2 regions of the Shewanella sp. 10N.286.45.A1 genome follow, and region 1 is predicted to be linked to the other one. Evidence: riboswitches for the same ligand, from Rfam matches in the RefSeq annotation. Region 1 holds a riboswitch; the other holds the start of a gene.

Region 1 (23,505 bases):
TTATACCTCTTTGTGAGTATGTTATCTCAATGTTTATCAATGGCTTGCGTGATTTCGGTGCGTGCATTTGCCCCTTTGTAGCACATGCAGGCAAGTTAATAGTGTTTACCCTAACAAATAGCTATTAAAAACAGCGCTTTAATTTATGGCATGAGAATTGCGATATCACATGCAGAGTAAATTAACGGGAAGCGAATCATGCCAAGCTGTAAAACAACCTGTGCATATTGTGGTGTCGGTTGCGGGGTAAAGGTCGAGAAGGTTGATAGAGCTGAGGTCGGTCAAGCTTCAGCTAGCAGCTCTTTTGCTATTAGCGGAGATGTGGAACACTCTGCAAATAGTGGCGATCTGTGTGGTAAAGGCTTGGCGCTATTAGATAGCCTAAATCTTCCTAATAAACTGTTATATCCACGTATTAAAAACACGGGGGCAGATTATGAGGATATAAGCTGGCCTAAGGCAATATCAGCAGTCGCGAATGCATTTAATAGCACTATCGCTAAATATGGTTCAGACTCAGTTGCATTTTATCTTTCAGGTCAACTGCTTACGGAAGATTATTATGTTGCCAATAAATTAGCTAAAGGCTTTATTGGTACCGCAAATGTAGATACTAATTCAAGGTTATGCATGTCATCGGCAGTGAGCGCTCATATGCGCGCCTTTGGTGAAGATGTCGTTCCTGGTTGCTATGAAGATCTACAGCTGGCAGATGTTGTCGTTCTAGTGGGGGCTAATACAGCTTGGACGCACCCGGTTCTGTTTAAAAAGCTCTTGGCTGCAAGAGCTGAACGTGGCACTAAGTTGGTGGTGATCGACCCGCGTGTTACAGCGACAGCTTCGCAGGCCGATCTTCATCTTCAGCTCACTCCTGGCTCAGATCTACAGCTGTTTAATGGCTTATTGAATGCTATCGTTTCAAATCTGCAACACGATGATGACTACATAAAACAATACACAGAAGGTTTCTCTCAAGTATTAACAAAGGCGCAGGAGGGGGGGAGCGCTGTTAACGATATAGCACGTCATACTGGTCTGCAAGTAGATAAAATTATTGAGTTTTATTCCTTGTATAAGCAAAGCAGTAAAGTGGTTACCGCCAGTAGCCAAGGGGTTAATCAGTCTACTTTAGGCACAAATACCAGTAATGCAATTATAAATTGCCATTTGGCATTAGGGGATATTGGTCAACCAGGTTGTGGGCCGCTATCACTCACAGGCCAACCTAATGCCATGGGAGGTCGTGAAGTTGGTGGCCTTGCGACACAACTTGCCTGTCATCTCGGTTTTTCTGAAGAGGAGCACCAGTTAGTCGCAAACTATTGGCATACTGATAAATTAGCCAATACAAAAGGAAAAACGGCGACGGAGATGTTCGCAGCGATGGCAAGCGGTGAAATAAAAGCTGTGTGGATTTTAGGAACTAATCCAGTCGTTTCTTTGCCTGATACAGCGTTAGTTAAGCAAGCACTCTCAGCATGTGATTTTGTAGTGGTATCAGATATTACAGCTGATACAGATACCGCTCAGTACGCTGATATCCTGTTGCCGGCACAAGGTTGGTCAGAGAAATCGGGTACCGTAACCAATAGTGAACGCACTATTAGTCGCCAGCGCCGTTTTGTGTTACCTCAAGGTGATTCAAAGGCCGATTGGTGGGCACTGTGTGAAGTAGCCAAAGCGCTTGGGTTTAACGCTGAGTTTAACTTTAAAAACAGCGGCGAAATTTTCAAGGAATATGCTCAGCTAAGCGCACGTGTAAAGCAACATTTTCCACAGAAACAGTTCTCAATTGCAGGACTTGCAAATCTGACACCGGATCAATACCAACACCTTGTGCCGACTCAATGGCCGATTGATGATATTGACGCTTTGGGGCAAAAAAACAAACGGCTCTTTAATGATGGAGTATTTGCAACCGCAACGGGTAAGGCGCAATTTGTCGAAACCCCATTTACATCAGCAATAACATCACCCATTTCTGATGATGTTAGTTCAGGCTCCAATAAAGTTCGACTAAACAGTGGCCGCACTCGGGATCAGTGGCACACAATGACCAAGACTGGTCATATTGCCAAGTTGGCTGCTGCAGACTATCAGCCAGAACTAAAGCTAAATGTGTCAACATCGATTAAGAATGGGCTTATTGAAGGCGAATTCGCTGCGTTAGCCACTGACAACCTAGCCACTCCTTTGATTGCTAGAGTTGTTATCGAGCAATCAATACAAACTGATAGTGCTTTTTTGTCTATGCATTGGTCATCACAGTTCAGTAAGAGTGGTGGCGTTAATAATGTTACTTCAGCAGCGGTAGATCCCCATTCAAAGCAACCCGGGTTTAAGAATCAATGGGTACAAATTAAGCCATTAAAAGTGGTGGAACAGGGAACGGAGTGGGGACAATCTGTCGTTGATCCCGAATTGCTTTGCTGGGATGTAAAGCAGCAGCTTCAAGGTGGGTTTTGCCGTCACATCGCTGCAGATGAAGATTTTAGTCTGTCACTCTCAGAGCTTAATACGACACTTTGCTTGTCATCAGCAGCCAGTGTGAACGGTCATGTTATACAGTGGAAGCATCAAAACAAGCGAGTGACATGCATCGTCAATAAAGGGCGTCTTAAAACGTTAGTTATCACAGGTGTAGAGCAATTATGTGTTGATAACAATGCTATTCAGTTACTGATAAATCAAATATTTAATGCTGGTTCAATTAAAAAATTACATCAAATACTGCGTGCTGGTAGTAGTCAAATAGTGTGTGCCTGCACGGGGGTGACCCAATCTGATATTGAATCGCAGATGCTAATAGATATCTCGGGTGGTGCCGACAATGCTCCATCATTAATTGAAAAAGTACAGCAAAAACTACACTGCAGTGCGGTATGTGGTAGTTGCTTAAATCAAGTAAAAGAGATTGCAGACTGTGTCATAGCACAGAAGCAGAGACCAAACAGGGAGGTTGCTTAATGATGCTAAATTCCACAAATAAACCAGTGCAATTGGAAAATAATCTACCGCAACAACACTTAAGCCAAGAGCTGTTATTAACGCTAAACGAAACAATTTCCATGCAAAATACAGCTGGTTTCGATGAAAATAGGATTGCGATAGTCGGCGCGGGCTGTGGTGATATTGATCTACTGACTATTAAGGCGGTACGAGCAATAATCGGTGCCCAGGCAATCGTCTATGACAATTTAGTGAGTAGAGATATTTTACAGTTAGCGGCTGATGATTGTGAATTACATTATATGGGAAAACGCTTTGAGGAACCGAGTGCGACTCAGGAGCAGATAAACCTCAAGTTACTCCAATTGAACCAACAAGGTAAGGTGGTTATTCGTCTTAAAGGCGGTGACCCAAACGTATTTGGCCGCGGTGCTGAAGAGGCTATGTATCTTGCTCAACATGGTATAAAAAGTGAGTTTATAGCAGGGGTCACAGCCGCTTTGGGTTGCGCTGCAAGCGCTGGGATCCCGTTGACACACAGAAAAGTGTCTCGTTCAGTGACTTTTGTGACTGGACATAATTGTGATGACTCTGCTGTTGAATGGGGCGGTTTGCTGGCATCAAAAAGTACACTTGTGTTTTATATGGGAAAAGAGAGAGCTGCAGATATCGCGCACGGTTTATTAAAAGCCGGTGCTAAGTTATCGCTGTCGGTGGCTTTTATCTCTAATGGCGGCCGCACGGATCAGCAGGTAATCACTACCACGATTAAGGATATGGTTGATGTAGCTGGTGCGATAACGGTTGATGGTCCAACACTGCTGATTGTTGGTGAGGTGGTCGCTATAGGCAAGGAGCTTGCTAACTGTATGAGCTCGCTTGACCTTGGTCAAATGGTTAACAACTTACCGCTTGAGCGTGCATATGGATAGTTACGCCACCAAAGCTAGATTAGTGAATATTACTGAATCTCATGAGTATAAACAGCTAATCAGAATCCTTGCTCGCGGAAAGAAGGGCTCTCGTTCGTTAAATTTTCTTGAAAGCTATCAACTCATTCGCGGTTTTTACGATAATTTTGGCAACGTGACTCAGCTAAGTGTGGCACTAATGTTGATGCGAGTTAAGGGGGAGAGTGCTGAAGAGGTTGCTGGCGCTGCTATTGCGTTAAAAACAACGATAGAGAGTAACTGGCAGCAGCTTGATGTCGATATTGACTGGCCTTGTTATGGCGCCAAGCGTGATCAATTACCCTACCTATTGCTTAGTGCCAAGTTACTGGCACAGCAAGGGTATCGTATTTTATTGCATGGGGATGACAAGGCGTTACCTCATCGGCAACATATTGCAAAATTCGTCGATGAATTAGGAATTAGTACTGTTTCAACTGCGGCGGAAGCTAATGTTGCGTTAAAGTCTGCTGGGATCTGCTATGTAAGTGCCGACAAGTTGTCGGCACTGGTTCACTCATTTAGCGTCATTCATCAAGAGCTTGGTCTAAGAAGCCTGTTTCAAAGCGCTATCCGCTGTATTAATCCGGCAAATGCCAGACTTAGTCTTAGATGCTATTTTCACGCGGGCTTAGATGATATTCACTTTAATGTGGCGCGCTTAATGGCCAAAAATGAGCCTAATCTGCATCAATCTAATGTCGCTATATTTAAGGGGTATCAAGGCGAGTGTGAATTAAACTCAAGAACCTCAACAACAATTAATATTTTTAGTCTAAGTGGCCAGCGTCAAATCGCTTTGCCTACCCAGCTTGACGGCTTGATTGGTCGCAAAGCAAATGCGATAGAGCTGTCTGCTCAATGGCTATCCTTGCTTTGGCATGAACTTTCCTTATCTGTTAACCATCATAGCGATGGTGCTCTAGATTCAGCGGAAGCCCACAGAGCAGAGGCTACCGTGATGACGAATGTGATGGCTGTTCTTATGCTGCTCGATTCCAGTATTCAAGTTGATGTGGCTAAAAGCATGGCTAAGACATTTTGGCAGCAGCGACACCAGAACGATTCAATAAATGGTGTTACAGATCTAAAAACACAAGCTCATTGTAAACCAGGGGCAGACCTTATTAGCTCAGGAGGCAAGGCATGCGCTTAGTGAGTTTGATTGAGGATACAGACAATCGCGGGTTGATTGACGCTGCCAAGCGTCATGATTTTGATTTAGTTAGCTTCACGTCAATATCACAGTTTGAGCGTTTCGAACTTAACAATGCCACGGATACCGTGCTTATGGTCGTTGACACTATCAGAGCCTCGCATTTGCAGTTTGTTGAACGATTGATGGCATTCGCACCTGCACCGTTAATTATCACAGCCACAAGTATCGAACCGTGGCAATTATCTACGTTGCTGCATTGTGGGCGGGTTACCTATGTACCGCAGCCATTTGATTATTCCCGTCTTGTAAAATTAATGGAGTTGGCACTCGTCCGTTTTAAAACGGCTAACCGTTTGCACAGTAAAGTTGCGGAACTTGAATGCCGGATCGAGGACGAAAAACGTATTCAACTGGCTAAGCGTGATTTACAGCAATCGGGCTTGTCCGAGCAAGAGGCCCATAAAGTTATTCAGAAAGTGTCTATGGATGGAGGTGTTCGTTTGCCTGATTGTGCAGCAGGTCTTGGAAAAATGGCGCAGGGTCGTTTTGCACATAAATAATCAGTTGCTAACCATATTGGTGCAAAAGATATGGCAGGGAGCTTTGAGGAAAGTAGCCTTTAGCGTTATCCTGGTTTAAAAGGTATTTAAATCAACGCTTTGAATGTATTTTGAGTGGAGGTGAATACTGGCACAATCTTCGCTACTTTTATGAGTAACTAAGCAGCGGTTTTTATTCGTTATTAATAGCAATTAACAATTTGAATTTTTGGCAAAGGCGCCATCTCCATTAGGGAGATTGGCGCCTTTTTGTTTGAAATAAATAGTATAAGACACAAAAGGGGCAAAGCATGAGAGTAGATAAACCCAAGTTAGTTATAGTGGGCAATGGCATGGTTGGTCACCATTTTGTGGAACAATTATGTGAGCAACAGCTTAATCGACATTATGACGTTACGGTTTTTGGTGCAGAGTGTTTGCCTGCATACGATAGGGTGCAACTATCGAAGTATTTCGAATCGAGTAGCGCCGATAGTCTTATGTTAGCAACGCAGGCTGATTATGCGGCGCAAGGTGTTGTTTTACATCTAGGGCAGCAGGTCAGCAATATTGACCAACATAATAAACAACTGACAGTGAATGGTGAGACAGTCTTTTATGACACGCTTGTTTTGGCAACAGGGTCTTTTCCTTTTGTACCGCCGATAAAGGGTAATGACCGTCGTGATTGTTTAGTTTATCGCACTATTGATGATCTGGAAGCTATTGAGCAAGCTGCAACGACGGCCAAGTCAGGTGTCGTTATTGGTGGTGGGTTACTGGGACTGGAAGCCGCTAATGCGCTGAGTGCATTAGGGCTCGATACTCACGTGGTTGAGTTTGCACCGCAATTGATGTCAGTGCAGTTGAACGACAAAGGTGGTGAACTATTAAGGCAGAAAATTGAAGCGTTAGGGCTTGGTGTGCATTTGAGCAAAGCAACACAAGAGATTGTTGATGGTGAGCGGGCGCAGCATCGACTTAATTTCAGTGATGGCAGTTGCTTAGAAACGGATTTGATTGTATTTTCCGCAGGGATCCGTCCTCAAGATGCATTAGCTAGAGAGAGTGGCATAAGTATTGGTGAACGCGGCGGTATTGTTATAGATGACTGCTGCCTTACATCCGCCAAGGATGTATACGCCATTGGAGAGTGTGCCCTTTGGCAACAACAGATCTTTGGCTTAGTCGCTCCTGGCTATCAAATGGCCAAAGTAGCAGTGTCTCAGATAGCCGAGCAGCTACTTGATAATTCATTAGTCTCGCCGGCTACAGAGGCGTTAAAGTTCACCGGTGCAGACATGAGCACTAAGTTAAAACTGCTTGGGGTTGATGTGGCATCTATTGGGGCAAGCCGTGGTTTTGATAATGCGCAATATGTTGAGCTCAGTGATGTTCAAGCTGGGGTTTATAAAAAGCTTTGGCTTGATGAAACTGGCGAGTACCTGCGAGGGGCTGTTCTGGTAGGCAATGTTGACGAATACAGCCATCTGCTTAGCCAATACTTGTCGGGAGAAGCGTTAGAAGAGCCGGCCGTCACATTGCTAATGGCTGATGATTCTGCGCCATTAGCGCTAAAAGACAGCGCCATTGTTTGTTCATGTCACCAAGTTACAAAAGCGGACATCGTTACACAAGTTGTTGCGGGAAATCACCAGCTAGCTGAGATAAAAAGTTGCACTAAAGCGGCATCAGGTTGTGGAGGTTGCGCCGCTGTTGTACAGCAGATCATTGATGAAACTATGCAGGCACAAGGACTAGAAACAGATTCAGGGATCTGCTGTCACTTTGAGCATGATCGCCAAGCACTGTTTCACCTATGCCAAGTAGAAAACATAAGTAACTTCGAGCAACTTTATCAGCTTCATGCCAAAGAGGGCTCTTCTGAATTAGCGCTAGGCTGTGATATTTGTAAACCTGTTGCCGCTTCTATTTTTGCTACCTTGGAAAATGAGTATGTGCTCAATGAAAAGCATGTAGCCCTGCAAGATAGTAATGATGCTTATTTAGGTAACCTGCAAAAGGACGGCAGCTATTCGGTGGTGCCGAGAGTTGCTGGTGGCGAGATCACCCCAGATAAACTGATCGCCATGGGCCAGATAGCCAAAAGATATGATCTATACACCAAAATTACAGGTGGCCAGCGTATCGATATGTTTGGTGCTGCGTTATCTGATTTGCCTGCGATCTGGTCTGAACTAATCGCTGAGGGATTTGAAACTGGGCATGCCTATGGTAAGTCGCTGCGTACGGTTAAATCTTGTGTGGGTAATACTTGGTGCCGTTACGGCGTGCAAGATTCTGTAGGCTTGGCGATTGCATTAGAAAACCGATACAAAGGCCTTCGGTCACCTCACAAGATAAAGTTTGCCGTTTCAGGCTGTACTCGAGAATGTGCTGAAGCGCAGAGTAAAGATATTGGCGTTATTGCAACAGAGAAGGGCTGGAATCTATTTGTTGGCGGTAATGGTGGGATGAGACCTAGACATGGCGATCTGTTTGCAACCGATCTCTCAACCGAACAACTTGTTAGTTATATTGACCGAATACTGATGTTCTACAGCAAAACAGCTGCGCGACTTCAGCGCACATCAGTGTGGCTTGAGTCTTTAGCTGGTGGGCTTGAATATTTGCAATCTGTCGTGGTTGAAGACTCTTTAGGCTTAGCTGATGAGTTAGAAAGCCAGATGCATAAAGTCGTTGTCAATTATCAATGCGAATGGAAAACCAGTTTGCAAGATGATGTGTTTTTGCAACGTTTCAGAGAATTTATCAACCCTAAAGAGGCACCTCTAATTGATACAAAACAGTATCAATATCAACGCTCACAAAAATTTCCTATCAGCTCTGAAGTCGAAACATTTAGTGCTGTTAATCACAAGCTATCGACACTAGGCGATATCGCAATTACGCAGTTGGATGAAGAGGAGGTATTGGTATGAATTGGGTAACTATTTGTGATGAACAAGCTTTACCGGCCAAAAGAGGCGTTGCTGCATGGGTTGCTGGTAAAGCGGTGGCGATTTTTCACCTTGGAGATGCAGGCATTTATGCCATTGATAACATCGATCCTGCAACGGGCGTAAGTGTGCTTTCACGGGGGCTACTTTGTGAATTTGACAATGAGCTATTTGTTGCGTCACCACTGCATAAACAGCACTACAGCTTAACGACAGGGCATTGCTTAGAAAATGAGGTGCTGAGTGTAGATGTTTATGAGGTTAAACGTGAGTCTGGCAAAGTATTAGCGCGATTACTCGCTTAAGGATGAGGGGGAAGGTATGAATAATAAAAAGACAGTACAGACAGGGTTTAATCTTTTTTCTTTTTCAGGAAAAATGAAGGTCATGCACCTGAGCTGGATGGCATTCTTTATCACTTTTATGGTTTGGTTTAATGCTGCGCCACTACTGAGCGTTATTGCAGACAGTATTGGTTTAAGCCAGTCGCAGTTAAAAACATTGCTTATTCTCAATGTAGCCCTAACTATCCCTGCGCGAGTATTGATAGGCATGGTAACGGATAAGTATGGGCCTCGGTTGGTGTACTCGTTATTGCTAGGCATTTGCTCCATTCCCTGTTTTATGTTTGCACTAGGGACAACGTTTGAACAGTTGGCGCTAGCGCGCTTCTTACTTGGATTTATTGGTGCTGGATTTGTAGTTGGCATTCGCATTGTGAGTGAATGGTTTCCTGCAAAAGAGTTAGGCACCGCTGAAGGGATATATGGTGGCTGGGGTAACTTCGGTTCGGCTGCTGCTGCCTTTACTCTACCTGCAGTTGCTCTTGCATTTGGTGGCGCTGATGGATGGCGCTATGCCATCGCATTAACGGGATTGCTGAGTTTAGCTTTTGCATTTATTTACTATTTTAATGTGACAGATACCCCAAAGGGGTCGACCTACTTTAAGCCCAAAAAGACAGGTGCACTTGAAGTGACCAGTAAAGGCGATTTTGTACTTTTACTGGTGATGAAATTACCTATGTACGCCACACTCGCATTGCTGGGTTGGAAACTATCTCCTGCGGGAGTGAGCATGTTTAGCCAACAAGTCGTTGACGGTATCTATGTGTTACTTTGCATCATATTAGTGATAGATATTTATCAAACTTACCAAGTTAACAAACAGGTATTTTCTGGCACAGTGCCTGAATTTGAACGTTATGAGTTTAAACAGGTAGCGGTACTGAACGTGTTGTATTTCTCTACATTTGGATCTGAGTTAGCTGTGGTGTCTATGTTGCCACTGTTTTTTGCTGAAACATTCGGTTTAGGCTTAGCTCAAGCTGGTTTAGTCGCGTCCTCTTATGCTTTCATGAACCTAATGTCTCGCCCTGGCGGCGGATGGTTGAGTGACCGTTTTGGTCGAAAATCCACATTGTTAATATTAACTGCAGGCTTGGCTATTGGCTATTTCGGCGTTGCACAGATTGATGCAAATTGGGCATTACCCCTAGCCGTTATTATGGTGATGGCGTGTTCCTTCTTTGTGCAAGGAGGTGAGGGGGCTGTATTTGCGGCAGTACCACTTATCAAACGTCGTTTAACTGGACAAATTGCTGGTATGACTGGCGCTTACGGTAATGTTGGAGCCGTGTTTTTCTTAACTGTTTACTCGATGGTTTCTACGCAAACTTTTTTCTATGTTATTGCAGTAAGCGCACTGTTCGGTTTTATCAGTGTGTTCTTAATGACCGAGCCTAAAGGTCATATTGCTGAGGTAAATGAAAATGGCGAAGTTACCTTGATCAGCGTTAATTAGTTAGGAGTTCGATGAGTATGAATTCAGAGGTTATTGCAGCTAATAATCTTGATGACAATCTGTCTTCATTGGCAACGAGTCATGATATCGAATGGCAAAAGACTAAATGCAATTTAGTTATTAAGGCTGGTCAGTATTCTGATAAAGGTGTTAAAACGGCCAATGAAGATGCCATTGGGATCCGAATTCCTAGCGGCTTAATGTTAACCACCAAAGGGGTTGTTGCTGCGATTAGCGATGGTGTGAGTACTGCGGAGGGAGGCGCAGCAGCTTCCGCTATTAGTGTGAGTAATTTTCTCGCCGACTATTACTCAACGCCTGATCTCTGGTCAGTACAAAAATCAAGTACTCAAGTATTAACAGCACTAAATCGTTGGCTTTATGGTTTGGGGCAAGATTATCGAGATGCTCGCAGAGGCTACGTCTGCACCTTAAGTGCATTGGTTTTCAAATCACGTCATTTGCACCTATTTCATATAGGGGATTCAAGAGTTTACCGCTACCGTAATGGTTCATTGGATAAGCTAAGCCACGATCACACCAGTATAGTTGCTAATAATCAGCGTTATCTTGCCCGAGCTTTGGGGTTAGATGTTAATGTTGAGGCGGACTATCGCATGTTAGCGCTAGAGAAGGGAGACTTTTACCTACTAACAACTGACGGTGTACACGATGTTGTAACTGACTTTGAATTAGAGCAGAAGTTAGCGCGATTTAATCAAACTCAACAGACTAGCAGTGCCAGCAAGCAGTTAACTGACGAAAAGTGTGATAGATTTTGCCATGAATTGGTCAATTCAGCCCTCAATTCTGGCTCCCAAGACAATGCGAGTTGTCAGTTACTATGTATTGACACCTTACCGGAGCAAACCATTGAAGAAGTGTATCAACATCTGTCTAACTTACCGTTTCCACCACCACTAAGTGTTGGCATGAAGCTCGATGGATATACAGTTGTAGATGTATTGCATCAAAGCCAAAGAAGCCAAGTCTATCTAGTCAAAAATCAGCAAGATGATTTATTGTGCATGAAAACACCTTCAGTTAACTATTTGGATGATGCGGCCTATATTGAACGATTTTTACTAGAAAGCTGGATTGGCAGACGAATTAATAGCCCTTATGTGGTTTCAATCGTAGAGTATGATAAACAGAAATCAGCACTATACTATTTAACAGAATATATTGACGGACAATTACTAAGCCAATGGATAAAGCATAACCCAACGCCTGATATACAGGAGGTGTTAGCTCTGTTAAAGCAGTTGGCGATAGGGGTAAGAGCGTTTCACCGTAAAGAAACTCTGCATCAAGATCTAAAGCCTGACAACCTGTTACTAACCAATGATGGGCAGCTTAAAATTATCGATTTTGGTTCATGTTTTATTAAAGGCATTGCTGAGATCTCCACTCCTCTTGAGCGGGATCGTATTTTAGGTACCGCAGATTACTCTGCCCCGGAAAGTATTCTTGGTTACCAAGTAACCCAAAGTACTGACCTCTACACTATAGCTGTCATCGCGTTCGAAATGTTAACGGGTCAGTTACCTTTTAACGGTAAGCAGCAAGCCTGTAAATCAAAGCTCGATTTTATCAGACTTGAATATGTTCCTAGTTATGATATTAATCCTTTGATCCCAATCTGGATGGATAATGCTCTTAAAAAGGCACTAAGTGTGGCACCGGAACAACGCCAAGCAGACTGCAGCGAATGGCTCTTTGAAATGACTGAGCCGATAAAGACATGGCAACGTTCGGTGGTTAAACCTGCATTAATAGAAAGTAACCCACTGCTATTTTGGCGCTCATTGAGCGTATTTCTTGGGTTAGCTGTACTACTTCTTGCGTTATTCTGAGGTTGTTTACCGTACTGTTGTAGTTAGCATCTGCTTGGTATATCTTTGAATATATGGACATAGCTATGTAAATGGAATTTATGAAGTACTTGTTGTTAGTATGCTTTATTGTGAGTGGTTGCCAGACAGTGTCTGCTCCGATTCACCTGCCTGCCCAGATGCCGATATTAGCGTATGAAGTAGATGCCAGTGAATATGAAATACCTGAGCCAGAAAGCTTATTTTCTTTAACTGCTTAGCAAGTTGCAGAATTTAAGCGTTTTCAATTACAGAGTGATGTCGACACATTACTCCCGTTTCAACAAGTCAAACATTTTATTGAAAAACGCTTGGTCAACTTTAACTATGAAGGCAAAAACTACAGCGCGTCCGAGGCATTAGAACTTAACCAAGGTAACTGTATGTCCTTGGCTCTTTTAACCTATGCAATCGCCAGCGAGTTCCAAGTCGATATATCATTTCAACTCTTACATACTATGCCTGTTTTACTCGATGTAACAGACCAATACTCTGTCACATCAGATCATGTTAGAACATTTCTTTATGAGAGCAGGAATGATGAAAGCAACTCTATATTTTCTGGTAGTAAAAGGGTTGTCATAGACTACTTTCCTGGTCGTTATGACAGAGGTGGAAAAAAGGTCGATACTGATGAGTTCTTCGCGATGCTGTATCGAAATTTAGCTGCGGATGCATTGTTCAGTGATGACTTACCACTAGCCTATTTATTACTTAAAAAAAGCTTATCTTTTAGTAAGGTATATGCGCCATCTATTAATATGTTGGCAGTTGTTTTGCGACGGTTAGGGGATGTAGAGACCGCTGAGAGCTTATACCAGTATGGATTAGAGGTTTCAGAAGATAAAGTGACTTTATTGAGTAATTATCACTATTTACTCGTTAACCAAGGTCGCATAGTTGAAGCCTCAGTAGTGAAAAACCAATTGCTTGAATTAGATGATAGCAGCCCTTATAAATGGTATTTAGTGGCACAAGATTCGATAGCCGCTGGAGACTACTTAAGTGCAAAAGTGTACCTGAACAAATTTATTGATAACACATATTACTACCATAAAGCATATTTTGATTTAGCAAAGGTACATTTTAAACTTGATGAACCAGAACAGGCCAAAAAAGCCCTGCGTAAAGCACTCGATTATACGGATTTACCCAAGAATCAGCAGCGTTATCAGGCTAAGCTAGCATGGCTAAATTTACATTAGCTGGTGCTCGTATTAACACCAAACTTTAATCTGAAGTAGAATTTGGTGTTAATACTCTACTTTCGTATTTAACGACGTTTTTTGAACAGCAGTAAATAGAGTTGTTGCAACTGAAAAAGTGATAGCAAACTTTCTGTAATTAGATTGTAATTAATAACTAATTGTTCTAATAGCATGAAACACTGAAATTATGAGCCGGGAAATTAAAAATATGAATTAATTTTTTGTTATTAAGTATTATTATTCAGTTAACAGGAACGCTTTTTACAGAGGACATATTAAACGGAATGTAAATGGTACGATTTTAAAGAACTATCTTTCCTCCTTATTTGTGCTACTCTTAAAAAATCAATTGATTCATGTGTTTAATGTTTTTTCTGCCCGTAGGGCTTGTCTTTTACACTATCGACTTTAAGTTTAACTGATAGGCGGTTTTAAGTGTTATATGTCTATTTTCAGTGTATATAGAACTTCAATTTAATATTATTCATTTTGGCAAGTCAGTCATTAGTGCTAGCTATATGCTTGTATTAGCTACATATGTAGGCATTGAAGACTGATGTAGTGTTAGCACCTTGAACATTAGAATATTTCAATATTTAATTCTATTTGTTCGTTTATTATCTTTAATGTGTATTACACTTATACACACAAGGATTGTTAAAGGATAAACATGGAGAGTCGGATGTTTAAGGTTATGCATTGGGTTATGGTTACCCGCTCACAAATATTAGTTGATCTGCTTAATACTCGTTGGCCCCAACAGTTTTTAGTCAAAATTCATAATGTTGCGCCAGATAATATTATCGATAATTTTACCGAAAATCGTGTTGGTCTAGTGTTAATCGATCTTTCAAGTGTAGATATTCAAAAAGCATATCAAATCCAGAAGAAATTGGATAAAGAGCGCAGTGGCGTAAGAGTTGTTTTCATTCATTATCCTCAGCAGGTCGATGCTCGGTTTTTAGTTCAGCAAAATATCACCGCGGGTGTCTTTTACTCGGATGCAACCTTAGAGAGTATAGCGACTGGCATGTCTAAAATTATCCAAGGGCAAACAGCTATTCCTGATGAGTTTTACCGCGGGCAATTAAATGATGTAGAGGAAGATGAAGAGTCTGAAACTTTAACAATGAGAGAGCGAGAGGTGTTGCAGGTATTGCGATCTGGCAGTACTAATATTGATATAGCAAATCAATTATTTGTCAGTGAGAGTACGATTAAAACTCATCTTTATCGAGCTTTTAGAAAAATAGGTGTTTCGAGCCGTGGTCAAGCGATCGCATGGGCGCAAACGAACATGCATGAAGTGGTGTTGTAATTAGCATCATTTAAGCTGATTTCATTAGCGCTTACCTAAGCGCAACACCGATACATTGATCTTAGATTTTGTCGCTTTTATGTATGGCGACATTAAGTTTAATTATTTTAGCCTTTATCACTACACAATTGCTCTTATCCATACTTAGTTTGCTGTTTGTACGCTAAAATTCGTCAATCGCTTGATGCGCTTTTTCGAGTATACTAGTACATAACTTATGTTAATGAGGACAGCAAAGTGGCCGAAGAAACCATATTCAGTAAAATTATTCGACGTGAGATCCCTGCAGATATTCTATTCCAAGATGAGCTGGTAACTGCGTTTAGAGACATTAGTGCTCAAGCTCCTACCCATATTCTAATCATTCCTAACCACCTTATCCCTACAGCAAACGATATAAAAGCATCTGATGAAAAGGCGCTTGGAAGAATGATGTCTGTAGCGGCTAAGCTAGCGCAAGAAGAGGGAATTGCTGAAGATGGTTATCGATTGATCATGAACTGCAATGAACACGCTGGACAAGAGGTGTTTCATATTCATATGCACCTAGTAGGAGGCCACTCATTAGGCCCTATGTTGAGTAAAAATCGATGAAAGAAACTGCCGATGTTTTCCCGTTAACGGAGATGGCAAGTCGATTTGTAGCGCAGCTCACTCAATGCCAAAAGTTAAAACTGAAAGTACTGGAAGGCAGTAGCAAACATGTCCTGATGGAGCTTCCCTATGACACTCAACTTATCGGTTATCCAGATACTGGCGTCATTCATGGCGGTGTTATCACAACCTTAATGGATACTGCTAGTGGTTGTGCTGTTGTTTGCTCTATTTTTGATAAGTTTCGCTCGTTAGAAATTTCACCAACGCTCGATCTTAGAGTTGATTACATGAAACCTGCAGAGCCTTTTAAACCAGTATACGGCTTCGCCCAGTGCTATAAATTGTCATCTAGCGTTGCTTTTACTCGAGCGATTGCTTATCAAGACTCTATAGATGATCCGATTGCCCATGCGGTGGGTTCATTTATGCGTATTAGCCCCGAAATGGTCGGTGAAGAGTTTAGACAGGCTTTAATGGGGGAACCACGTAATGACTAACCCAAGCGCTGATGAGTGTGAACAAGCAAAGCTCGATGTAAAAAGTATTATTCGTAAAGCCACAGAGCTCAATGATTTTGGCCATCTACTTGAACATGTCCCCTATGCAAAATTCATTGGCATGGAAGTCGATCGGTTTGGTGACGAGTTAATTTTTAAACTACCCGCAAAGGATGACAATATTGGTAACCCTGTATTGCCTGCACTTCATGGTGGTGTTATTGCGGGCTTCATGGAGATGTCCGCAATCGTTCAATTAATGGTATTTATGCAAACCAGTAAAGTGCCTAAAGTTGTCGATTTTTCAATCGATTATTTAAGGGCTGGTTATCATAAAGATAGCTTTGCAGAGTGTAAAATAACCCGCCAAGGTCGACGAGTGGCTAATGTAAGTATTAATTGTTGGCAGACTAACCGTAAGCATTTAATCGCAACCGCAAGAGCACATTTCTTAATCGATTAAACTAGCTTATTCTTGTATTAACAATCAAAGAGTATATTTCAGGGGACTAATATGAAAAAACTGATCCTAGGCTTGTTTACCGCCTTACTTGTAACGGCTTGTGCGCCACATACTGCAGGCTTGATGGCTGGTTCAAAAGGCGAAGTCCGAATAGATAACAGTACCTTTGGTAAAGAGGTCGAAGTTCAAAGCGTAATGGCTCGTCCTGAGGGAGGCTTTCTACAAGGCAGTGGAACGATTATCAGCAAAGTCTCTACAGATTTACGCCTACAGTATAAATTTACTTGGTTCGATACTAGCGGTATGACAATCGATGATGAAGGTGTCAGTTGGAAATCGGTAAAGCTTCACGGTAAGCAACAACTACAAGTCTCAGCCGTTGCACCAAATGCTAATGCTAGTCGTTTTGAATTGTACGTAAGAAAAGCATTTTCAAATTAAGCGTTAACCGCTCAGGTTCACATATGTTAATAAAACGTCAGTAGATCTGGCGTTTTTTTATGCGAAACGTTCAAGTAACGCAAGAAGGGTGTCATGGTTTTGTAAAATTCATGTATAATCAGCCGCGCCAAGGGGTGTTAAAGTCTATAGAGCGAAAGTTGTAATTTTATAGGCTTAACTGAGATGTTGAAAAACAAACCCTTTGAACCTGATCCGGCTAATACCGGCGTAGGAATGGGCCACAATTCATTTCCCGATCGCTTCTTTATGTTGCCGGATCTCAAAATTAAAATTTGAGGTCCTATGTTATATCCAAAAGTTTATTCTCCTGTTGCGCTAGCTGTTATGTCAGCGTTAATTTCACAACCTGCACTATCTGAAACCAGCACCGATACGCCTCACGACGAAATGGAAGTGATGGTTGTTACTTCCGATTTTCGTGGTACTAGCTTAGATAAAATGCCATCGAGTGTTACCGTCATCGATCAACAGCAAATTGAAGATGAAGGTGCGCAGCACTTTGAAGATGTTTTAAATTCAATTGCCAATTTTAACTGGTCTGGTGGCAGCTCACGTCCTAAGTATTTCCAAATACGCGGCGTCGGTGAACAAGAAGAGTACCAAGGTGCACCTAACTCCTCTGTAGGCTTTATTGTAGATGATATCGACCTATCAGGTTTGGGCATGGTTTCGAGCATGTACGACCTGCAACAGGTAGAAGTGCTGCGAGGCCCTCAGGGGACGCAGTATGGTGCCAACGCGTTAGCCGGTCTTATCTACCTTAAGAGTAATGATCCAACTGACGTGTTTGAAAACGGCGCCGAGGTTTCACTTGGCGATGATAACTTGCAAACTTTTAGCGGCTTTAGCTCTGGTCCACTGACAGATTCTGGAAATCTACTCTATCGAGTGTCACTACAACAACACCAGCAAGATGGCTATAGAGATAACCTCTATCTTGGCGTGAGTGATACTAATAAACGCGATGAGTTTACCGGGCGAGCAAAATTGCGCTGGTATGCCACTGAAGATTTAGAGATTGATCTAACCTTCTTACACGCAAACTATAATAATGGTTATGATGCATGGACATTAGATAATAATGGTTTCGATACATTAACTGATGCTCCTGGTGTTGATAAGCAAAAGACCACTGGTAGTTCTTTAAAATTTACCTACACAGGTGCTGAAAAATTTGAGATCACCTCTTTAACGTCCTTTGCCAGCTCTGATACTCGCCATAACTACGATGGCGACTGGGCTAGTCCTGACTACTGGGCAAGTAAAACTTGTGCAGAGTATGACGATGATTGGAATGAGATTGGCAGTGCACCGTGTGTATATGATTACACTTGGGATAAAGAAGGCGATAGAACAACTTTCACTCAAGAATTTAGGTTTAGCTCCAATGAGTCTGGGAGGATTTTTTCAGATACTACCGACTGGTTGATTGGCGTTTATGCCATGAATTTAGATGAAGAAAATGCGCTAGAATCTTTTTACAACGGATTGCCTGATGAGTCTGTTGATTCTGACTATGAAGCAACTAATTATGCTGTGTTTGGACAATTAGATAGCCAGCTTGGAAATGATTATTTTCTATCTGTTGGTTTGCGAGTCGAAGAACGAGATGTAGAGTATAACGAAACTCGTTTGATTGATGACGAGTTTAAAAATGCTAGGTATACCCCAAATGAGACTATGTGGGGCGGTCATATTGCGTTAAGTAAGGCTTTGTCTGCCAATCATGAATCATACATTCGAGTGGCTCGTGGTTATAAAGCCGGTGGTTTTAATATGGCTTTACCAGATCAGTTAGCAGATAAAACGGAATACGATACAGAAATTCTATATAACTACGAATTAGGATTGAAATCGACGTGGTTTAATGGACTAGCAAATACAAATTTAGCTGTCTTCTACATGGATAGACAAGACCAGCAAGTCGCTGCTTCGCAACAGGATTCAGAGAATCAACAGCGATTCCATTTATATACCGAAAACGCAGGTAGTTCTCATAACTATGGTGCAGAGCTAGACGGTACTTGGTATGCAACCGATAATCTAAGCATCTACGGCAGCATAGGTTGGTTAGAAACTGCTTACGGTGACTATGAATATTACGTTGACGAAGATACTACGGTCGATCTATTTGGTAGAGAGTTAGCCCATTCGCCAAACTTTACCTTCAGTGTTGGCGGAACTTATCGTACTGACTCTGGCTGGTTTGCTAACGTAAATGCCAGCGGCAAGAGCGATTTTTACTATTCAGACAGCAATGAGTCTAAATCAGATGCATACCAGATCTTTAATGCCAAAATAGGCTATGAAGCTGATCTGTGGTCAGCATACCTGTGGGGACGTAACCTCTTTGATGAACAGTATGGTGTTCGTGGATTCTATTTCGGCAATGAGCCTGATCTAGGTTGGGCTAAGAAACAATACATTCGTTATGGCGATCCGCGTCAATTAGGGCTAACTGTCAATATTAAGTTTATGTAGGATCTAACCTTGTGTTTCACTCGCGTTACGTATTATCAATATAAAGGTCATCAATATGAAGTTAACAGCAGAGATAAGTTGCTATCCATTACAAGACAACTATTTGGACCCTATAAAGTGGTTTATTGGCCGAGTCGATAGCTACGACAATATCCATCGCGTGACTAACGCAATGGCGACTCAAGTGTGTGGTGAATATGCTGAAGTCATGGCAATGTTGGCAACCGAGATGGAAGCCGCTCACGAGAAGTGGGGCAAAGCCGTATTTGTATGTAAGTTTATTGGTGGTGAGCTAGATTTGAGCCATAGTGAATAGACAAGTGTGCTAAATAGAACAGGCCACAAGGTATTAATGATACTTTGTGGCTTTTTATTATTGTTATTATTTGAATAGAGAGCGAATGTTTCATGGCAGATTTTTGGCTATTGATAAATGAAGGCTTTGCAGGCGTGTTTAATGATGCTCAAGCATTGACAGGCTGGGAAGCTATCGCGGTATTACTAGCATTGGCTTATCTTATTTTTGCCATGAAGGGCAGTGTTTGGTGTTGGCCAGCTGCATTGACGAGCACAGCAATCTATACGGTGCTATTTTGGAAAGTCTCTTTACTGATGGAGTCTGTGCTAAACGTTTATTACATGGCAATGGCGGTCTATGGTTATTGGATGTGGACTAAAGGTGGCAAAGCCCATGAAGGGGTTAATATTGTCTCCTGGAGCTTGTCGACTCATCTAAAGCTTATTGCTGGAACCAGCTTAATGTCAGTTGTTATTGGCTACTTTATGGCTAATCAGACTCAAGCCTCTTTCCCTTATTTAGACGCAGCAACCACATGCTTTGCTGTCATGAGTACATTCTTGGTCGCAAAAAAGGTGCTAGAGAATTGGATCTACTGGTTTGTGATTGATGCTGTTTCTATCTATCTTTATGTTAGCAAAGGCTTGATGTTGACTGCTGCACTGTTCGTCTTTTATGTGATTATGGTGGTGTTTGGTTACTTTATGTGGCGAAGAAAAATGCACGCTCAACAAGGCAATGTGACAATGTCACCAGGAATTGCCTAGTGAGTGAATCGCTTCAGCAAGAGTTGGCACACTATCTATCGGCATCGGGGCTGACCAAAGTAACAGTGATAGCGGCGCTCACTCAAGGATTGAGTAATCGTAACTACTATGTTCGAGGGCTGCACTCAAGCACGAGTGTCGAGTCTGAATGGGTGTTAAGAATTAACAGTTGGGCGAGTACACAGATCTGTGATCGAAGCAGTGAAGTGGCAGCATGGTGCGATGCAAGTCATGCTGCGCTGGCGCCTAAAGTCGTTTACATCAGCCCAGACAATGATTTTTATTTAAGTCAGTTTGTTGCGCAAGATGACAACCGTAGCTGGAGTGATTTGATTAGTGCAAATGGCGCGCACCCCTTAGCAAATATCGAGGAACATTGGCCTAAGGCAGAGCGGTTACTGCTACAATTACTGAATGGTTTGAAAGAGCTACCTCTACCGAAAAACATTATCACAGTAGAGCACCAGTGGCAGATCTACCGCGCTCGTTTAAGCCAAATGCAGCAGCAACTAAATCGGTATCGCTTCGATAATTCTGTACATTCTGTCGCATGGCTGCAGCAGTTTGACCAGTTACTTTCGCAACAAGATGCAGTTACAGATATGCTTGACTCTCTCAATCGCTGCTTGATTAACAACCAGTTTAGTCACCGAGATTTAAATCCATTTAATATTTTGGTTTTGGCAGATAAACTCAATTGCATTGACTTTGAATATGCTTGTACCTCTCATCCATTATGTGATCTCGCATCAGTGATTTCGAGCCACTCATTGTCATCAAAGCAGCGACACTGGTTAATCGAAAATTATTTAGATAAACAAACCAATCTTAATCATCATGCTCAAGATGCTATACCTGCAGCGGTTGATCTATATTGGGTCTTTGCCGTCTGTTGGGCATTACAAATGGCTTTTGATAGTTTGATGTTGAATGGAAAGTTAAATGTTGACGCTGATACAATTAAACAGACCGAGAACTATTTAAGTTGTGCTCAGCAGTACCAAGCGTTAATCGCTAGCTATTCATAAGTGCTCACTTCATTAAACACCCGCGCGACTCATTACTGAAAAGGTCGACAAGGTAATACATTTTGTTACTAGACCATAAAGCAAACCATGTTCTATGCTAGATGAAAGCATCTGAATGGGGCCATAAGTGAAAAAACTATGTTTGTGGGCGTTTATTCTTATCTCGTTTCTAGGTTGCTCTACTAAAGTTGGTTATTACTTTCTCGACTGGGCAATAGAATGGAAGCTCGAAGAGTATGTCACATTAAATGACAAGCAAGAACAACAGTTTGACGTGGCACTAGATGATTTTTTAGTCTGGCATCGAAAGCAGGAACTCCCACGTTATCAAGCTCAACTTTCTCTGTTATCCGTTGAATTTAACAATCAGAGCTTTACGCAACAATCTTGGAATGATCACCTTGTCGCAGCGAAATCACACTGGATCCGAGTGTTTGATTTTGTTGAACCATCGTTAGTGCCAATTATCAGTTCATTTTCAGACCAACAAGTAGAGCAGATCATTGCACAGTTAAGGGTTGACGAAAAAGAACTCAATAAGAAGTATCTAGGTAAAAGCCAATCTGAACTTATTGATATGGCCGATGAGCGTATTGAGAAACGCCTTAAGCGGTGGATGGGAAAGCTAACTACGGCTCAAAAATTGGCTGTACATGAATATAATGTAGCCCGTGGTGATACCTTAGATATGTGGTTAGAGTATCGCCATGAATGGATCCGCCTGTTTTCCCAAGCATTAAAAAATCGTCATAACCAAATGGCGCTTTCACATAGTTTGTCGTTATTGATGACCCAACCAGACACCGTAAAGTCTAAAGCTTATAAAACCGTACTTGATAACAATTCAAAAATGTTTGGTGAACTGCTAATTAAGTTAGATTGCCTCGCTAGCGCAAAACAAAAACAGCGATTTAATAAAAAATTGAATACACTCATCAAAGAGCTAACTGAAATTAGCCAAGAGGATTAGCGTCCATATTATCGATCTGCTATAGCTTAATCGATGACTGATGAAAGATTGTTATTGTTGTTAGGGTCTATTGAGATAATAGAATATACGAGGGAATGACATGCAACTTGCACAATTGTACCAAAAATTTTTAAACACAATAAGTTACGCTGAAGGCATCGCTCCACTTGCATTGCGGCTGTACCTGGCGCCAGTACTCATGCAGGCCGGTTACAATAAATTATCCCATTTTAGTGATACGGCTGCTTGGTTTGGTAATCCAGACTGGGGATTAGGATTACCGTTTCCTGAGTTAATGGTAGTTTTAGCTGCAGGTACAGAATTTGTCGGCGGGGGATTACTGATACTAGGCTTGGCAACTCGACTGATTGCTATTCCGTTGTCGGTGACAATGTTGGTTGCGGCTTTTGCTGTTCATTGGGAAAATGGATGGTTGGCAATTGCAGATGCTAGTTCTTGGTTAGCCAATGAAAGTGTGTTGGCTTCAGCCGATAAATTAGACAAAGCAAAAGAGATTTTACAGCAACATGGTAACTATGAATGGCTAACCAGTTCAGGTAATTTTGTCATTTTGAACAATGGTATTGAGTTTGCGATTACATACTTGTTCATGTTGATGGCACTGATCTTTATGGGGGGCGGGCGTTACACGAGTCTCGATTATTATATTGCAAAGAGAAGTCAGATTGTTTAATCGCTGAAACAGAAGCTTTTATTAATTCCCACCAAATAGGTGGGATTTTTTTTATGGGCTTGCTACTCTCAAGCTAGTTAGTTTTTTTTCACAGTTTTAAGGATAATCTGTTGGACGCATTAACACTTTTATTAACTAGACAATCAACTCCACGCCTTATCGAGCCTGCTCCTACGGATGAGCAACTTAAGCATATTTTGGACGCCGGAGCACGCGTTCCGGATCACGCAGGTTTAACGCCGTGGGAATTTATTGTTGCGGCTGGTGATGGGCTTGAGCGACTTGGATCTATTTTTGCGAAAGCCTCTCAACAAAATGGTGCCGAAGAAGAGTTTATCGCCAAGGCCAAGAATATGCCATTAAGAGCACCGATGGTCATCACTGTGGTTGCTAAAGTAAAACAACACCCCAAGGTACCTGAATTTGAACAACATCTTGCTGCTGGTTGTGCAGCAATGGCTATGCAACAGGCTGCATTTGCTCAAGGG
Region 2 (7,517 bases), on a different contig from region 1:
ACTACCAGCACTGACATTGGTTACCCCAAGTGCGAACAGATTATCACGCAGCGCAGGACTTTCGCGGGTAGACAAACTAATTTCAAGTTGTTGGTTAAATAACCTAAAAGCACAGATCATCTGTACCAAGCCTTTATCGGTCAACTCTACCTTAGGCGGCACACCGCCAGTACAAGGGCGTAAACGCGGTAATGAGATGCTATAACGACTGCGCCAAAAGTGCTTTTCTAAATAGGCTAAATGGTGACCCATTAGCAGTGCATCTAAGCGCCAATCATCAAGACCAAGTAAAACGCCTAAGCCAATCTTATCGACCCCAGCTCTAGCGACTCGCTCTGGGGACTCTAATCGATAACTAAAATCTTTCTTCTTGCCACGGGTGTGGTGCTCAGCATAAGTTACTGGATTATAGGTTTCTTGATAAAGCATAACCGCATCGAGCCCCTCTTCAATCAAAGATTGGTAATCGGTTTGCTCAAGCGGCTGTACCTCTATTGCAACATGACTAAACTGTTGTTTTACCAACGGCAACATCTGTTTAAAATAGTCCACGCCGACTTTGGTTTCATGCTCACCGGAGACTAATAGAATCGAGTCATAACCCATTTTCTTGACCACAGAGAGCTCTTTAAGTAACTCCTTTTCAGACAGAGTCTTACGCTTAATTTTATTACTCATGGTGAAGCCACAGTAGTCACACTCATTGGCACATAAGTTCGATAAATAGAGCGGAATATACATGCCAAGGCTCGCGCCAAATCGTTGTCTGGTAAGTGCTACAGAACGCTGCGCCATCTGTTCTAAATATGGTTCAGCGGCTGGCGAAAGCAGTGCCAATAAACTCGATAAATCGCCTTGTGGATTTTGCAGTGCCTGCTCTACCTCCTTTTCAGTCGTTGAATACAAAGAGATCTGTAATTCACTACGCGACAGCTTTTTAAACTCATCGACAAAACTCATGATGCTACCTTCTGGCTAGCTTGGGTGTGTAAGCGGTTAAACATTTAGAAAACCCGTTAATGGACTGGTATTATTTGCCTGCTTACTGACACTTCCTAACCCAGCAATAAATGCTGTTCGACCTGTGTCTACGGCCTGGGCAAAGCATCGCCCCATAGCAACGGGATCGGCACTGCTCGCAATCGCAGTGTTGACCAGTACCGCATCTGCGCCAAGTTCCATCGCGCTAGTCGCTTGCGATGGTGCGCCAATTCCAGCATCAATCACTACTGGCACTTGTGACTGCTCAATGATGATCTTTAAAAATGGCTCTGTCGCTAAACCTTGATTTGAGCCTATAGGGCTTCCTAGTGGCATCACTGCGGCGCAACCGACCTCTTCTAAGCGTCGACACAAGACGGGATCAGCGTGAACATAGGGCAGCACCACATAGCCCTGCTCACACAAAATCCGTGCAGCGGCCAATGTTTCGATAGGATCGGGCATCAGGTATTTTGGATCAGGATGGATCTCAAGTTTTATCCAATTAGTGCCCAGCATCTCTCGAGATAAATGCGCCGCAAACACAGCCTCTTTAACATTGCGAGCACCAGCTGTGTTTGGCAGTAACTTTACCCCACGCTGTTGTAGTGGCTTTAAAATATTATCGCTGCCCGTTTTAAGATCAAGCCGCTTAACCGCCAGTGTGACAAGCTCCGAACTTGAAGCGCTAATCGCCGCGAGCATCGTCTTTTCATCAGCAAATTTACCCGTGCCTGTAAACAGTCTAGAGCTAAACTCAGTATCACCAATTTTCAACATCACTAACCTCCAGCGACAACGGAAAAAACTTCTAGCGTGTCATCTTGCTGGCACATGATATGCGGCCATCGACTTCTAGGTACAACTTCAGAATTGAGTACTAAAGCCACACCATTTTCAGCGATTGTTTGACCCTGTAATACATCAGTTAAAGATGAGCCAGTAGCAATATTCATCACTTCATCATTTAAAAAAATGCTAATCATTTCTCATTTTCCTTATACTGTTTAGCAATCAACTTCAGAGTGAAACGCTGCAGACACTGCAGTTGGGATCGCGTAAAAGCGATGCTTGTCGCCACACAAACCTTGCACCATCAAAGCGGAATAATTTTCCGAGTAATTGAGAGCCGCTAGCGTTTGCTGTGTCCGCAACCTCATCTAATAACGGTCTAAGCTCAGCCTCTAGCAATAGGTTCAAGCTCATTAATGCCTGCATTGAGGCTAACGTGCCGACCATCGGACCTAACACGCCTATCGTTTGGCAGGTTTGACTCACACTCATATCGCTTGGATATAAACACTGATAACAACCCGATTCGGGAGCAATCTGTTGGTTAATACTCAATAGCTGCCCTTGAAAATTGGCTGCCGATGCTGACACTAAAGTGATCCCATGCTTTAAAGCTTGTTGATTAACTAGCTGCCTTACTGCAAAGTTGTCGCTGCAATCGAGTAATAGATCAAACTCCATATGCTTGCGACTAAACAGATCATCAGTATTGGCTGCACTTAGGTATTCGCAGTAGCTGTAGATCTCGCAATCTTCATAAGCACGCGTCAGCTTAGTGGCTGCAACCTGTGCTTTATTGGCGCCTAAATCCTCTTTGCAAAAGAGTAATTGTCTAGGAAGGTTCGATTGTTCAACTACATCGCCATCTACCAGTGTTATTTTGCCTATGCCTGCAGCTGCAAGGTAATGCGCCGCCAATGTGCCTAAGCCCCCAACACCAATAATCAATATATGGGATTGATTAAAAGTACTCTGGCCTTGCTCACCCACCTCAGGCAAAAGAATTTGCCGTGAGTAGCGCAAAAAGTCCTTATCAGAGAGCGTCATTATCAGCTCCCTCGGTCCACTGGTTGACTAAGGCTTGATAAGCTTTCTCTGGATCTGTTGCCTGCGTGACAGCACGCACGACGGCAATGTCATCCACACCCGTTAGCTTTACTTTAGTGAGCGTATCAGAGTCGATACCGCCAATCGCTACTATCGGCAGCTCGCCCTGCATCAAGTCAACATAGCGAGCTAATTTATCAAGCCCTTGGGGCGCTGATGGCATCTGCTTCGTCGTTGTCGGAAAAATATGCCCAAAAGCGATATAGGATGGTTTATGCTGCATCGCTAACAAGATCTCAAAGTAACTATGACTCGATAAACCCAGTGCGATGTTAGCTTCGCTTAGCTGCTGTAAGTTACTCACTACAAGGTCTTCTTGGCCGAGGTGAACACCATATGCCTGGTGCTTTATCGCTAGCTGCCAATGATCATTGATATATACATGAGCCTTATAATCTCGCCCTAAGGCAATAGCCTGCACTATTTTTTGTTCAAGTTGCGGATCGGTTGGATCCTTAACCCGCAGCTGAATGGTCTTCGCTCCCGCTTTAAGCAGTTGCAGCAACATATCAAGCTCAGCAACCACAGGGTAGACTCCCAATGGTGCGGTTACAGTCTTGAAAGCACCAACACTCCGTTTTTTAATACCACTAACGGTCTTTTTCTCACTAAGCTGCTCGATAAATGGATAAGCAGATAGCTCATTTGGCCAACGACAGCGTGCTAAGCAGCCCGGACCACGACCAGGCTGGTAGCTTCGAGCTAATCCTTGAGAAACATAAGCTTTAGCAACCACTACCGCGTCATTTAACACAAAGCCGTGAGCCATCACAGCAGCTATTGCCGATGACAATGTACAGCCGGTGCCATGATTATTTTCAGTCTTGACTCTGCCTGAAGTGAGCCAAAAAGCTTGCTCACTATGCATACTAGATACGCCAACGACTTGATGACAAACGAGCAAATCTTGAGAGTAGCTTTTATGCCAATTAGGGCCGATATCACCGCCTTTAGCCAATACTGATGTTTGTAGCTGCGCAGCTAACGTTTGAGCAGCCTGAACACTCTCCTCCGCTGTTAGCAACTGACGTCCAGCTAATGTAGCAAGCTCTGTGACATTAGGGGTGATTAATGTCAGCAACCCTTTAAGCGGCGTAAAGTCGAGCGTTTCTGCGCCGGTAAGTGCATCTCCGCAAGTCGCCACCATCACAGGGTCGAGAATCACTGGCACAACTAATCCACGTTCCTGCCAGTGCAATAGACTTTTTGTTAACCAGCCTGCCAGTAAATCGATCTGTTGTTGGCTCGCCAATAAACCGATTTTTATTGCCTTAGGCGCAAGATCTGCCGCCAACACATCAAGCTGTGCGATTAACATCTGTGGAGATACCGCTTCAACTGATGCGACAATGACAGAGCTTTGCGCTGTTACAGCAGTAATAGCACTGCAGCCATGCGCATCTAAATCATTAATCGTCGCCAAATCAGCTTGAATGCCTGCCCCGCCGCCACTATCAGATCCTGCAATCGTCCACACGATAGGACGATTGCAGTTTGGCACTGGGTTAGTATTAACCTGCGCCATATTTAATCCTCTAAAGCAGCTTCTTTATAGCTTTGTTCAACACCCGCTTCATGATAAAGCTCGGCACCTTTGGCTTTAAATTCGGCTGACATTTGCGCCATTCCACTATTAATATCACTATCAGATAGCCCAGCAGGAGTGGCTTGTTCACTGTATGCTTTATATTCAGCAGCAGACTTGACCTCTAAGCCGCTAGATTCCAACGCTTGCTTTTCTTGCGCTGCCGCATAATCTCGCACTTCTTGGGTTATTTTCATTGAACAGAACTTAGGGCCGCACATAGAACAGAAATGAGCCACTTTAGCTGACTCTTGTGGCAGAGACTCATCATGATAAGCACGCGCAGTATCGGGATCTAAACCGAGGTTATATTGATCTTCCCATCTAAATTCAAAGCGTGCCTTCGATAAAGCATTATCGCGTATTTGCGCGCTTGGATGACCTTTAGCCACATCGCCTGCGTGTGCTGCAATCTTATATGCAATTAAGCCCTGCTTAACATCTTCTTTATTGGGTAAGCCTAAATGCTCTTTTGGCGTCACATAACATAGCATTGCGCAGCCATACCAAGCGATCATCGCCGCACCAATCCCTGAAGTGAAGTGATCATAACCAGGCGCAATGTCTGTTGTTTGTGGGCCTAACGTATAGAACGGGGCTTCATCACACACATCGAGTTGCTTATCCATATTCTCTTTGATTAAATTCATTGGAATATGCCCTGGGCCTTCAATGATGGTTTGCACATCATATTGCCAAGCGACTTTTACCAATTCACCTAGCGTTTCCAGCTCAGAAAACTGCGCTTCATCGTTGGCGTCTGCAATCGAACCAGGGCGCATACCGTCACCGAGTGACAATGAGACATCATAAGCGGCACAGATCTCGCAGATCTCTTTAAAGTGCTCATAAAGAAAATTTTCTTTGTGGTGTGACAAACACCACTTAGCCATGATGGAACCACCACGAGACACGATGCCGGTAAGACGCTTTGCAGTCATTGGCACATAACGCAACAACACACCAGCATGGATAGTGAAGTAATCAACGCCCTGCTCGGCTTGTTCAATCAAGGTATCGCGGAATGTTTCCCAATTGAGATCCTCAGCAACCCCGTTCACTTTCTCGAGTGCTTGGTAAATAGGGACGGTACCAATAGGCACTGGTGAGTTACGAATGATCCACTCACGGGTCTCATGAATATAGCGGCCAGTAGACAAGTCCATTACCGTGTCAGCCCCCCAACGTGTTGACCACACGAGCTTTTCAACTTCCTCTTCGATAGATGACGTTACTGCTGAATTACCGATATTGGCGTTCACTTTAACCAAGAAGTTACGCCCAATAATCATAGGCTCAGCTTCTGGGTGGTTAATATTAAGTGGAATAATTGCACGACCACGGGCTATTTCGCTGCGAACAAACTCAGCGGTTATCGGTTCGCTGATTGAAGCGCCAAAGCTTTCTCCCTTGTCTTTTTGGGTCAAAATAGGATCGGTCACTTCCGCCATCGCCATATTTTCGCGAATGGCAATATACTCCATCTCTGGAGTGATGATGCCTTGACGGGCATAGTGTAATTGAGTCACTCGCTGACCTGCCTTTGCACGGCGAGGAGGCAGTAAAGACTCAAAACGCAGATGATCCAAGCCGTCGTCGGCTAGACGCTGCTGAGTAAAGCCTGAGCTAACAGCGCCCAATTGCTCGGTGTCATCTCTTTCAATGATCCAGCTATTACGGAATTTTTCCAAACCTTTACGCACATCAATATTGGCGTCTGGATCTGAATAAGCACCGGCGCAATCATAAACTTTAAGCGGCGGATTGGCTTCAAATTGAGGGTTACTTTCATCACCTCCAAGCAATGTGTCAGCTTGGTGGATTTGGCGCATAGCCACTTTTAGATCTGGGCGACTGCCTTGCAGATATACTTTTTCAGAATTAGGGTGTTGTAATGGTTTTAAGTTATCGATGAATTGTTGAGCCTGAGCTCGGGTTTCGCGGCGTTTAGACATTAGCAAACTCACTATAATAAAAATGAAGTTGCTTGCCAGGAGAGTTGAGAATGTAAAAGTTGAAAGCTCAAATTAAACCGCATTTTTATGCCAATTTAAGATGCACTTAACCACCGAAATATTACAGGTGACCATTTTAATATAGCCTTACTCATGTAAAAATTTCGCTTGTTTCCTTCGCAGGTTCTAGCCTGATCAGGTTCAACGGATCCCGAATAAACGGTCTCAGCCATATGGCACTCCGACAAGATGAGGCTGCAGTATAATCCTATCTCAGGTTAAGACACAAGTTAGTGTCCCTAATAAAACAATATTGATAGATGAACAAAAATTATAAACTAACCATTTGTAAATAAAGCAATTAAAAAAAAATATCGCTAAACAGCTATTTTACAGTGAAAAAATATCATATCAGATAATCACTTTTTTCGGTTAATCATCCGTTTTTCTAACCGTGCAGAGATAGCTGCATTGATCGCTTTTTTGACTTTATCGCCACCACAGTTGAATGGAAAGCCAATATTTTCAGCGTAGGGATTTATCTGAGTTGGCGTCTTTACAATCCGATAGCAGGTATCACCTTGACGCACGACTCGGTTAGGATCGAGTCGATGATCGTTAGTAGGAGTTTTGCTGTATTTATCCACTTCAGGAAACACCAACTCCTCCATATCACCATCCATTATGCTCAAAGAGTGAGGGCCTGTGTATGCGTTTGCTTTGTCGACAATAAGTGCATCTAACGCCGCATCATTCTGACGTTGTAAATATGACTGCGTGGCAGCCATGGCACTATAACGATTGTTTTTACTCGCTGTCTTTGCTGTTGTATCTATACTGCTTAGTTCATTCTTTTCTGTATTGCTAGTTACCGTTGTTTGGCGAGCATTAGCTGGTAAGCTTTCCGTTGATGTATCCGGCTTAGGTTTTTCATCTATTACTGCTGTTTTTTCGACAAGTACTTTTTCAACTGGTGTCGTTTTTACTATTGCTTCGTCATCAATAGGCTCTAACTGTGCTTTTTTAGGCGCAACATAAAGATAAGAGCTCACTTTTACTGGCGTTGGTTCAGGCAGGTGCAGCTCATGTTTAACCCA

Evidence for each region. Region 1 has a riboswitch for thiamine pyrophosphate ahead of AB4238_RS11725 (TonB-dependent receptor). Riboswitches for the same ligand answer to the same signal wherever they lie in the genome.
Region 2: it holds a riboswitch for thiamine pyrophosphate, as region 1 does, so the genes downstream of both, thiC (phosphomethylpyrimidine synthase ThiC) here and AB4238_RS11725 (TonB-dependent receptor) in region 1, are expected to answer to the same signal.

The regions. Positions count from the first base shown of each region.
Region 1 is NZ_JBFRMK010000143.1:1,524-25,028, reverse strand. It holds gene AB4238_RS11795 (molybdopterin-dependent oxidoreductase) at 199-2,967, shown strand; gene cobA (uroporphyrinogen-III C-methyltransferase) at 2,967-3,881, shown strand; gene AB4238_RS11785 (glycosyl transferase) at 3,874-5,055, shown strand; gene AB4238_RS11780 (ANTAR domain-containing response regulator) at 5,046-5,618, shown strand; gene nirB (nitrite reductase large subunit NirB) at 5,909-8,539, shown strand; gene nirD (nitrite reductase small subunit NirD) at 8,536-8,862, shown strand; gene AB4238_RS11765 (NarK family nitrate/nitrite MFS transporter) at 8,879-10,360, shown strand; gene AB4238_RS11760 (protein kinase domain-containing protein) at 10,372-12,216, shown strand; gene AB4238_RS11755 (tetratricopeptide repeat protein) at 12,618-13,439, shown strand; gene AB4238_RS11750 (LuxR C-terminal-related transcriptional regulator) at 14,125-14,760, shown strand; gene hinT (purine nucleoside phosphoramidase) at 14,998-15,354, shown strand; gene AB4238_RS11740 (PaaI family thioesterase) at 15,351-15,854, shown strand; gene AB4238_RS11735 (PaaI family thioesterase) at 15,847-16,317, shown strand; gene AB4238_RS11730 (YcfL family protein) at 16,369-16,758, shown strand; TPP riboswitch at 16,879-17,010, shown strand; gene AB4238_RS11725 (TonB-dependent receptor) at 17,062-19,260, shown strand; gene AB4238_RS11720 (hypothetical protein) at 19,316-19,576, shown strand; gene pnuC (nicotinamide riboside transporter PnuC) at 19,669-20,325, shown strand; gene AB4238_RS11710 (phosphotransferase) at 20,325-21,353, shown strand; gene AB4238_RS11705 (DUF6279 family lipoprotein) at 21,481-22,323, shown strand; gene AB4238_RS11700 (DoxX family protein) at 22,424-23,017, shown strand; gene AB4238_RS11695 (NAD(P)H nitroreductase) at 23,128-23,505, shown strand, end outside.
Region 2 is NZ_JBFRMK010000293.1:1,449-8,965, forward strand. It holds gene thiH (2-iminoacetate synthase ThiH) at 1-960, opposite strand, end outside; gene AB4238_RS19350 (thiazole synthase) at 997-1,761, opposite strand; gene thiS (sulfur carrier protein ThiS) at 1,764-1,967, opposite strand; gene AB4238_RS19360 (ThiF family adenylyltransferase) at 2,002-2,820, opposite strand; gene thiE (thiamine phosphate synthase) at 2,807-4,405, opposite strand; gene thiC (phosphomethylpyrimidine synthase ThiC) at 4,408-6,420, opposite strand; TPP riboswitch at 6,576-6,674, opposite strand; gene AB4238_RS19375 (hypothetical protein) at 6,840-7,517, opposite strand, start outside.